DNA from 2 places in the Cnuibacter physcomitrellae genome. Region 2 is predicted to be linked to the other one. Evidence: riboswitches for the same ligand, from Rfam matches in the RefSeq annotation. Region 2 holds a riboswitch; the other holds the start of a gene.
What was found. Region 2 has a riboswitch for glycine ahead of gcvT (glycine cleavage system aminomethyltransferase GcvT). Riboswitches for the same ligand answer to the same signal wherever they lie in the genome.

Region 1 (3,394 bases), 630 kb from region 2:
GCTGGCCCGCCTTCGTGGCTTTGGCAGTTGTGGTGGGTTCATGGGCCGGGAGTCGTCACGAGTGTCAGATCCGTGGGCTGCCCTGGTGGGGGAGTGCGTCCTGGGGTGGTCGGGCCGGAGCGACTTCGTGGATCTGGCAGTTGTGGCGGGTTCACGGGGCGGTAGGTCGCCACGAGTGTCAGATTCGTGAGCTGCCATCGTCCGAGAGGGCGCACGCGGCGCCAGTCGGACAGTGGATCTGACAGTCGTGGTGGCCTCTTTGAGCGCAAGGTCGCCACCAGTGTCATATCCGTGCCCTAGTCGGTCAGGGCGCAGGCGGCGCCAGCCGGGCCGCTGATCTGACAGTAGTGGTGGCCTCCTTGAGTGTGAGGTCGCCACGAGTGTCAGATCCATGGCCTGCCCTGGTGAGGCGCGTCGAGAGGTGGCCGCGTGGGATCGGGCTGTTGGATCTGGCAGTTGTGGTGGGGTCGTCGGGCGGGAGGTCACCACGCGTGCCAGATCCGTTGCTGCTCTCGTGCGAGAGAGCGCAGGGGGTGCCACTCAGGCCGCGGATATGACAGTTGTGGTGGCCTCCGCCAGCGCGAGGCCGCCACGAGTGTCAGATCGGCACTCGCGCCCGCGGACCGCGCCCGCGGGCCGCGGAGGGGGTCAGCACTCGACGACGTGGACGCCGACGGTGAGGGCGAGGCCGCCGCGGGCGGTCTCCTTGTACTTCGAGTGCATGTCCGCGCCGGTGAGGCGCATGGTCTCGATCACCTGGTCGAGCGACACGTGGTGGGCGCCGTCGCCGCGCAGGGCCATGCGCGCGGCGTTGACGGCCTTGCCCGCCGAGATGGCGTTGCGCTCGATGCACGGGATCTGCACGAGTCCGCCGATGGGGTCGCAGGTGAGCCCGAGGCTGTGCTCCATGGCGATCTCGGCCGCGTTCTCGACCTGCGCGGGCGTGCCCCCGAGCACGGCGGCGAGACCCGCCGCCGCCATGGACGCGGCCGATCCGACCTCGCCCTGACAGCCGACCTCGGCGCCCGAGATCGACGCGCACTCCTTGATGATCGAGCCGATGGCGGCCGCGGTGAGCAGGAAGCGGACGGCCGCATCGTCGGGCGAGGCGAGGCCCGCCGGCGTGTAGTGGAGCGCGTAGTCGAGCACCGCGGGGATGATGCCCGCGGCGCCGTTGGTGGGGGCGGTGACGACCCGTCCGCCGGAGGCGTTCTCCTCGTTGACGGCCAGGGCGACGAGGTCGACCCAGTCGAGGGCGAAGGCCGGATCGCGTCCGGGATCCTCCTCCCGCAGCCGGGCGAACCACTCGGCGGCTCGGCGGCGCACCTCGAGCCCTCCGGGCAGCGTCCCCGATCGGGTCATGCCACGCTCGGCCGAGCCGCGCATCGCGTCGCGGATCGCCAGCAGTCGCGCTCGCACAGCGGAGGCGGTGCGCCCGCCCGCGACCTCGACGCCCATCATGACCCCGGCGATCCCGTCGGCGTCCTCCGACGCGCGATCGAGCAACTCCGCGGCCGAGTGGAACCCGACGCCCGTGCTACCGGACGTCACGCCCCGCAGCGGCGCCGCACCGTCCTCGACCACGAAGCCGCCGCCGACGGAGTAGTACGTGCGCGAGGCGAGCATCTCGCCCGACGCGTCGAGCGCCGTGAGCGTGAGCGCGTTCGGATGCTCCGGGAGCATCCGGTGCGTGAGGACGATGTCGCCCTCCGCCAGCGGGAGCGTCGGCCCGCCGGCGAGCCGGATCCGCCCCGACGCCCGCCAGCGAGCGACCCGGTCGTCCTTCTCGTCGGGATCGATCGTCTCGACGTCGTGCCCCTCGAGCCCGAGCATCACCGCGGGCAGCGTCCCGTGACCGCGCCCCGTGGCCGCGAGCGAGCCGAACAGCTCCACGCGGATGCGCGCCACGCGCGACAGCAGCTCCTCCTCGGCGAGGAGGGCCGAGAAGCGCGCCGCGGCCCGCCAGGGCCCGACGGTGTGCGAGCTCGAGGGGCCGATGCCGATCGAGAAGAGGTCGAACGCGCTGATGGTCACGGAGGCTCCTTGATCGGGCCCGGTGTGGCCGGGCGTCGTCGCCTCCCCGCTCTGTCCTGTGACCTGAGAGCCCCGGAGCCCGGGGGCTCCTTCCACCTTCGGTAAGCGCCGTGTCGAACGCCGCTGTTCTCCAGAGTCGCCTCGCCGCCGCGGTGTGGGGCCTGAGAGATTCCCGGGGAGGGTTTGCTCCTACGGCACCTTCTCGGGAGAAGGATCTCCCGCGGCAGGTCGTCAGCGCTCTCAGCTTACTCCGCCGTCCGGCGTGACGAGGGGTCGGATGCGCGCCGCTAGGGTGGAGAGGTGGTCGAGGTCAGGCGTGCGGTGGCGAACGATTCAGCGGCTCTGGCGAGGGTGGCGGCCGCCACGTTCCCGCTGGCCTGCCCGCCCGGATCCGACCCCGCCGACATCGCCGACTTCATCGCCGCGAACCTCACGGAGGAGCGCTTCGCCGAGTACCTCGCCGACCCGGCCAGGGTCATCACGGTCGCCGAGGGGGAGGCCGATCGCTCCGAGTTCGCGGGCTACACGATGCTCGTCGAGGGTGATCCGTCGGATGCGGATGTCGCGTCCGCGCTGCGCCTGCGACCCACGATCGAGCTGAGCAAGGTGTACGTACGCGAGCAGTACCACGGGGCCGGGGTGTCCCGGCGGCTCGTCGACGCGACGATCGCCGCCGCCCTCGACACGACCGCGAAGGGCGTCTGGCTCGGGGTGAACGACCGGAACGCCCGCGCGGTGCGCTTCTACGAGAAGTCGGGGTTCGAGCGGGTCGGCCGCAAGACCTTCCGGCTCGGCTCCACCCTGGAGAGCGACTTCGTGATGGAGCGCCCGCTCTGACCCGGCCGTCCGAGCGGCACGGGCAGCCCGCGCGGCACGGGCAGCGCGAGCGGCGGGGGCATCGCGGTCAGCGCGGAGGCCGCGGAGACGCCGCGAGCGCCTGAGCTCCGCGGGTTCCGCCCGCCGCGAGCACGAACGACTGCGCTCACGCCGTCCTCCCCGCTCGGAGCGGGCGCAACCCGCACCAGGCCGGCGGCGAGCGGCCCACGGCGGCGGCGCGAGCGGCCCGCGGCGGCGCGAGCGGCGCGAAGCCCCGGGACGGCCGCAGCCCGCCCCTAGAGGGGCAGGGCGCCGACCTGCAACACGACCTTGCCGCGCGTGTGACCCGACTCGATCGCCCGGTGCGCGTCCGCGGCCCGGTCGAGCGGGAAGACCTCCTCGACGTGCACTCGCACGTCTCCGGAGTCGAGCAGCCGGGCGATCACGGCGAGCGTCGACGCATCCGGGATGAACTTGTAGGTGGACGAGCGCACCCCGGCGGCCGCCGCGTCCGCGGCGAGCGTGTCCCAGCTCCCCGTGGGCG
Region 2 (3,394 bases):
TCCTCCTCGCGTACGGGGGCGTGGAGCTGAAGAGGGGGCGGTGGCGCGAGGCAGACCGGCTCCTGGGCGAGGCGGTCACGAGGGCGTCGACGGCGCACCCCTCTCAGCAGCTGCGGGCGAGAGCGCTGCTGCTGCGTGCCCGCGCGAGGGGTGCCGCAGGGGACCACCGGGGTGCCCTCACCCTTCTCGGCGACGTGCTCGTCGAGCGGATAGACCGCGGGATCCGGGCCGCCGCCCACCTGCACCGCTCGCACGCCCATCTCGCGCTGGGCTCAGCGGACGACGGGGTGGCGGAGGCCGACCGGGCGCTCGCGGTCCACACGGAGCTCGGGGACCACGACGGCATGATCGACACCTGCGGGCTCCTGGCCGCCCTCCTGACGGACGCGGGCCAGCTCGACGGTGCGGTCGAGGCGCGGAGGACGGCCGCGCGGATCGCCGTGACGATCGGCCGGCCGGACGCCCTGGCGGCCCGCTTCGAGCTGGCCTCCGCTCTCGTGCTCGCGGGGCGGGGCGACGAGGCCCGCGCGGAGCTCGAGGGGGTGCTGGAGCACGCCGCACGCAGCGAGCACGGTCCGAGCACGGCGGAGGTCCTCTGGCTCCTGGGCCGGGCGTGCCGCGACGACGATGACGACGCAGCCGCCTACTGTGCCTGGAGTGTCGCCCTCGAGCACTTCGCCGCCGTCGACGACGCAACGGACGCCACCTCCGCGAACGCGGGTACGGACGCGGACACGGACGCGTTCGCCTCCGCGATCGCCGATGCGACCGCCACTGCGGCCGGTCCCTCCCCGGTCGAACGAGAACGGATGCGCCGCCGCCGCCTCGAGCTGGAGCTGACCCTCGGCGAGCTGCTCGCCGACCAGGGGAGCGAGGAGGCCGTCGACCTCCTCGATGCGGCACGGGCGTCGGCGATCCGGCTCGGCGACCCCGACGAGCTCGTCGAGCTGCGGCTGCGTGCGGCACGGGCGCTCGCGGCACTCGGTGACAGGCACGCCCTGCAGGAGATCGACGCGGTCGCGACCGTCCGCGCCGCGGTGACGGACCGAGCGCTCCGGGCCCGCACCCTCGAGGCCAGAGCCCGCGTGCTCGACGACCTGGGCGACGAGGACGCGGCGATCGAAGCGGCACGGGTGTCCGCCGACGAGTTCACCCGGATCGGCGAACCCGCCTGCTCGGCGCGACTCCGGCTCTTCGCCGGCCGGATGCTGATGCTCGTCGGCAGGCCCGAGGAGGCACGCGCGGAGCTGGCGCTCGCGGCGGCGGCGCCGGGGCCGGACGGGCGCGCCGCCGAGCAGGAGCTCGCGCGGCTCGACGGCCGCGAGGCCGCGGCCTCCGGCGAGCCCTCGACCGCCGAGGCCCGACCCGGCTAGACTCGCAACCACAATCGAACAACGGGCCCACACGTCACAGCGGGAGAGCCGGCTCGAGCCGGCACCGAAGGAGCAATCCTCCCCGATAATCTCTCAGGTCCTCGTACCGCTGTGACCAGGCCGCTCTGGAAAGCAGTCCGCGCACCGATGCGGGCTCGCCGATGGTGAAAGCCGCTCACGCGGTGAAGCTCTCAGGCCCGATGACAGAGGGGGAGTTCTTCGCCACCAGCGCGACGCCGTCGGCGTCGTGCTCCGCGCACGCTGGAGAGCTCATGCCCCCCGAATCGTCCCCCTCCCGACCCTCCCCGCTCCAGGCCGAGCACGAGGCGGCGGGCGCCTCCTTCGTCGACTTCGCCGGCTGGTCGATGCCGGTCCGCTTCGACAGCGACCTCGCCGAGCACCGGGCCGTCCGTGAGGCGGCGGGCCTGTTCGACCTGTCGCACATGGCGCAGTTCACCCTGACCGGTCCGGCCGCGGCGGAGGCGGCGGACCACGCCCTCGTCTCTCGCGTCCAGGACCTCGAGGCCGGCCGGGCGAAGTACTCCCTCCTGCTCGACGACGACGGGGGCGTCCTCGACGACGTCGTCGTCTACCGGCTCGCCGACGACGAGGTGCTCGTCATCGCCAACGCCGCGAACCACGACGTCGTCGTCCGCTCCGTCCGAGAGCGCGTCGAGGGGCTCGACGTGATCGTCACCGACCTGGACGACCGCGCCCTCATCGCCGTCCAGGGGCCCCAAGCCGCGCAGGTGCTCGCGGAGACCCAGGGCCTCGAGGTCGACGACCTCGGCTCCCTGGGCTACTACCGCATCGCCGCCGGCTCGTTCGGCGCGACACCGGTGCTCCTCGCCCGCACGGGCTACACGGGCGAGGACGGGTTCGAGATCTCGATCCCCGCGAGCGAGGCCGCCGCGCTGTGGCGTGCTCTTCGCGATGCGGGAGAGCCCCTCGGGCTGGTCGCCGCAGGCCTCGCCGCTCGCGACACGCTCCGCCTCGAGGCGGGCATGCCGCTCTACGGGCACGAGCTCGGCACCTCCATCCGACCGCCTCAGGCCGCCCTGGCGCGGGTCGTCGCCGCGAGCTCGACGGCTCCGGGCGCCGAGGCCGCCCGCTCTCCCCTCGGTCCGGATGAGCGCCGCCTGGTCGGTCTCGTCGGGGAGGGGCGCCGAGCACCCCGGGCGGGATACGCGGTCTTCCCCGACGAGTCCGCGACGGATCCGATCGGCGAGATCACGAGCGGCGCGCTCTCGCCGACCCTCGGCCACCCCATCGCCATGGCGTACGTCGACCCCGCGTCCGCCGCCTCCGACACCACCCTGTACGTCGACCTGAGGGGGAGCCGCCTCCCCGTCACGGTCGTCTCCCTCCCGTTCTACCGCCGGAAGAAGGACTGACATGACCGACGCACTCCCCGACGACCTGGGCTACACCGCCGAGCACGAGTGGGTCCGCATCGACGGCGACACCGCCACGATCGGGATCACCGACTACGCCGCGCAGCAGCTCGGCGACATCGTCTACCTCGACCTCCCGGACGAGGGAGCTGACGTGAGCTCCGGCGCCGTGGTCGGCGAGATCGAGTCCACCAAGTCCGTCGGCGAGCTCTTCTCGCCCCTGGACGGGACCGTGCTCGAGAAGAACGCCGACGCCGAGGCCGCGCCCGAGACCGTGAACGGCGATCCCTACGGCGCGGGCTGGCTGCTCAAGGTGCGCTTCGCCGAGCAGCCCGCGCTCCTGACGGCGGCCGAGTACGCCGCCCTGATCGGACGCTGACCGCATGACCGACGGCTTCGTCTCCCGCCACATCGGAACGGACTCGGCAGCTCAGGCGCGCATGCTCGAGACGCTCGGCTACGAGAGCGTCGACGCGCTGGTCCGTGCCGCCATCCCGACCGGGATCCAGCAGACCTCGTCGCTCGACGCCCTGCCCGTCCCCGCCTCGGAACGCGAGGCCCTCGCCGAGCTGCGGGCCCTCGCCTCCCTGAACCGGGTGAACCGCTCGTTCCTCGGCCTCGGCTACT

Region 1: linked by a shared signal. The riboswitch ahead of IEX69_RS07095 (L-serine ammonia-lyase) and the one ahead of gcvT (glycine cleavage system aminomethyltransferase GcvT) in region 2 are both predicted to bind glycine.

Annotation. Positions count from the first base shown of each region.
Region 1 covers NZ_BMHD01000001.1:1,519,059-1,522,452, reverse strand. Annotated here, with positions in the region: gene IEX69_RS07095 (L-serine ammonia-lyase) at 649-2,034, opposite strand; glycine riboswitch at 2,175-2,265, opposite strand; gene IEX69_RS07090 (GNAT family N-acetyltransferase) at 2,335-2,871, shown strand; gene IEX69_RS07085 (NADP-dependent oxidoreductase) at 3,147-3,394, opposite strand, start outside.
Region 2 covers NZ_BMHD01000001.1:888,368-891,761, reverse strand. Annotated here, with positions in the region: gene IEX69_RS04225 (tetratricopeptide repeat protein) at 1-1,373, shown strand, start outside; glycine riboswitch at 1,404-1,492, shown strand; glycine riboswitch at 1,493-1,590, shown strand; gene gcvT (glycine cleavage system aminomethyltransferase GcvT) at 1,646-2,767, shown strand; gene gcvH (glycine cleavage system protein GcvH) at 2,769-3,146, shown strand; gene gcvP (aminomethyl-transferring glycine dehydrogenase) at 3,151-3,394, shown strand, end outside.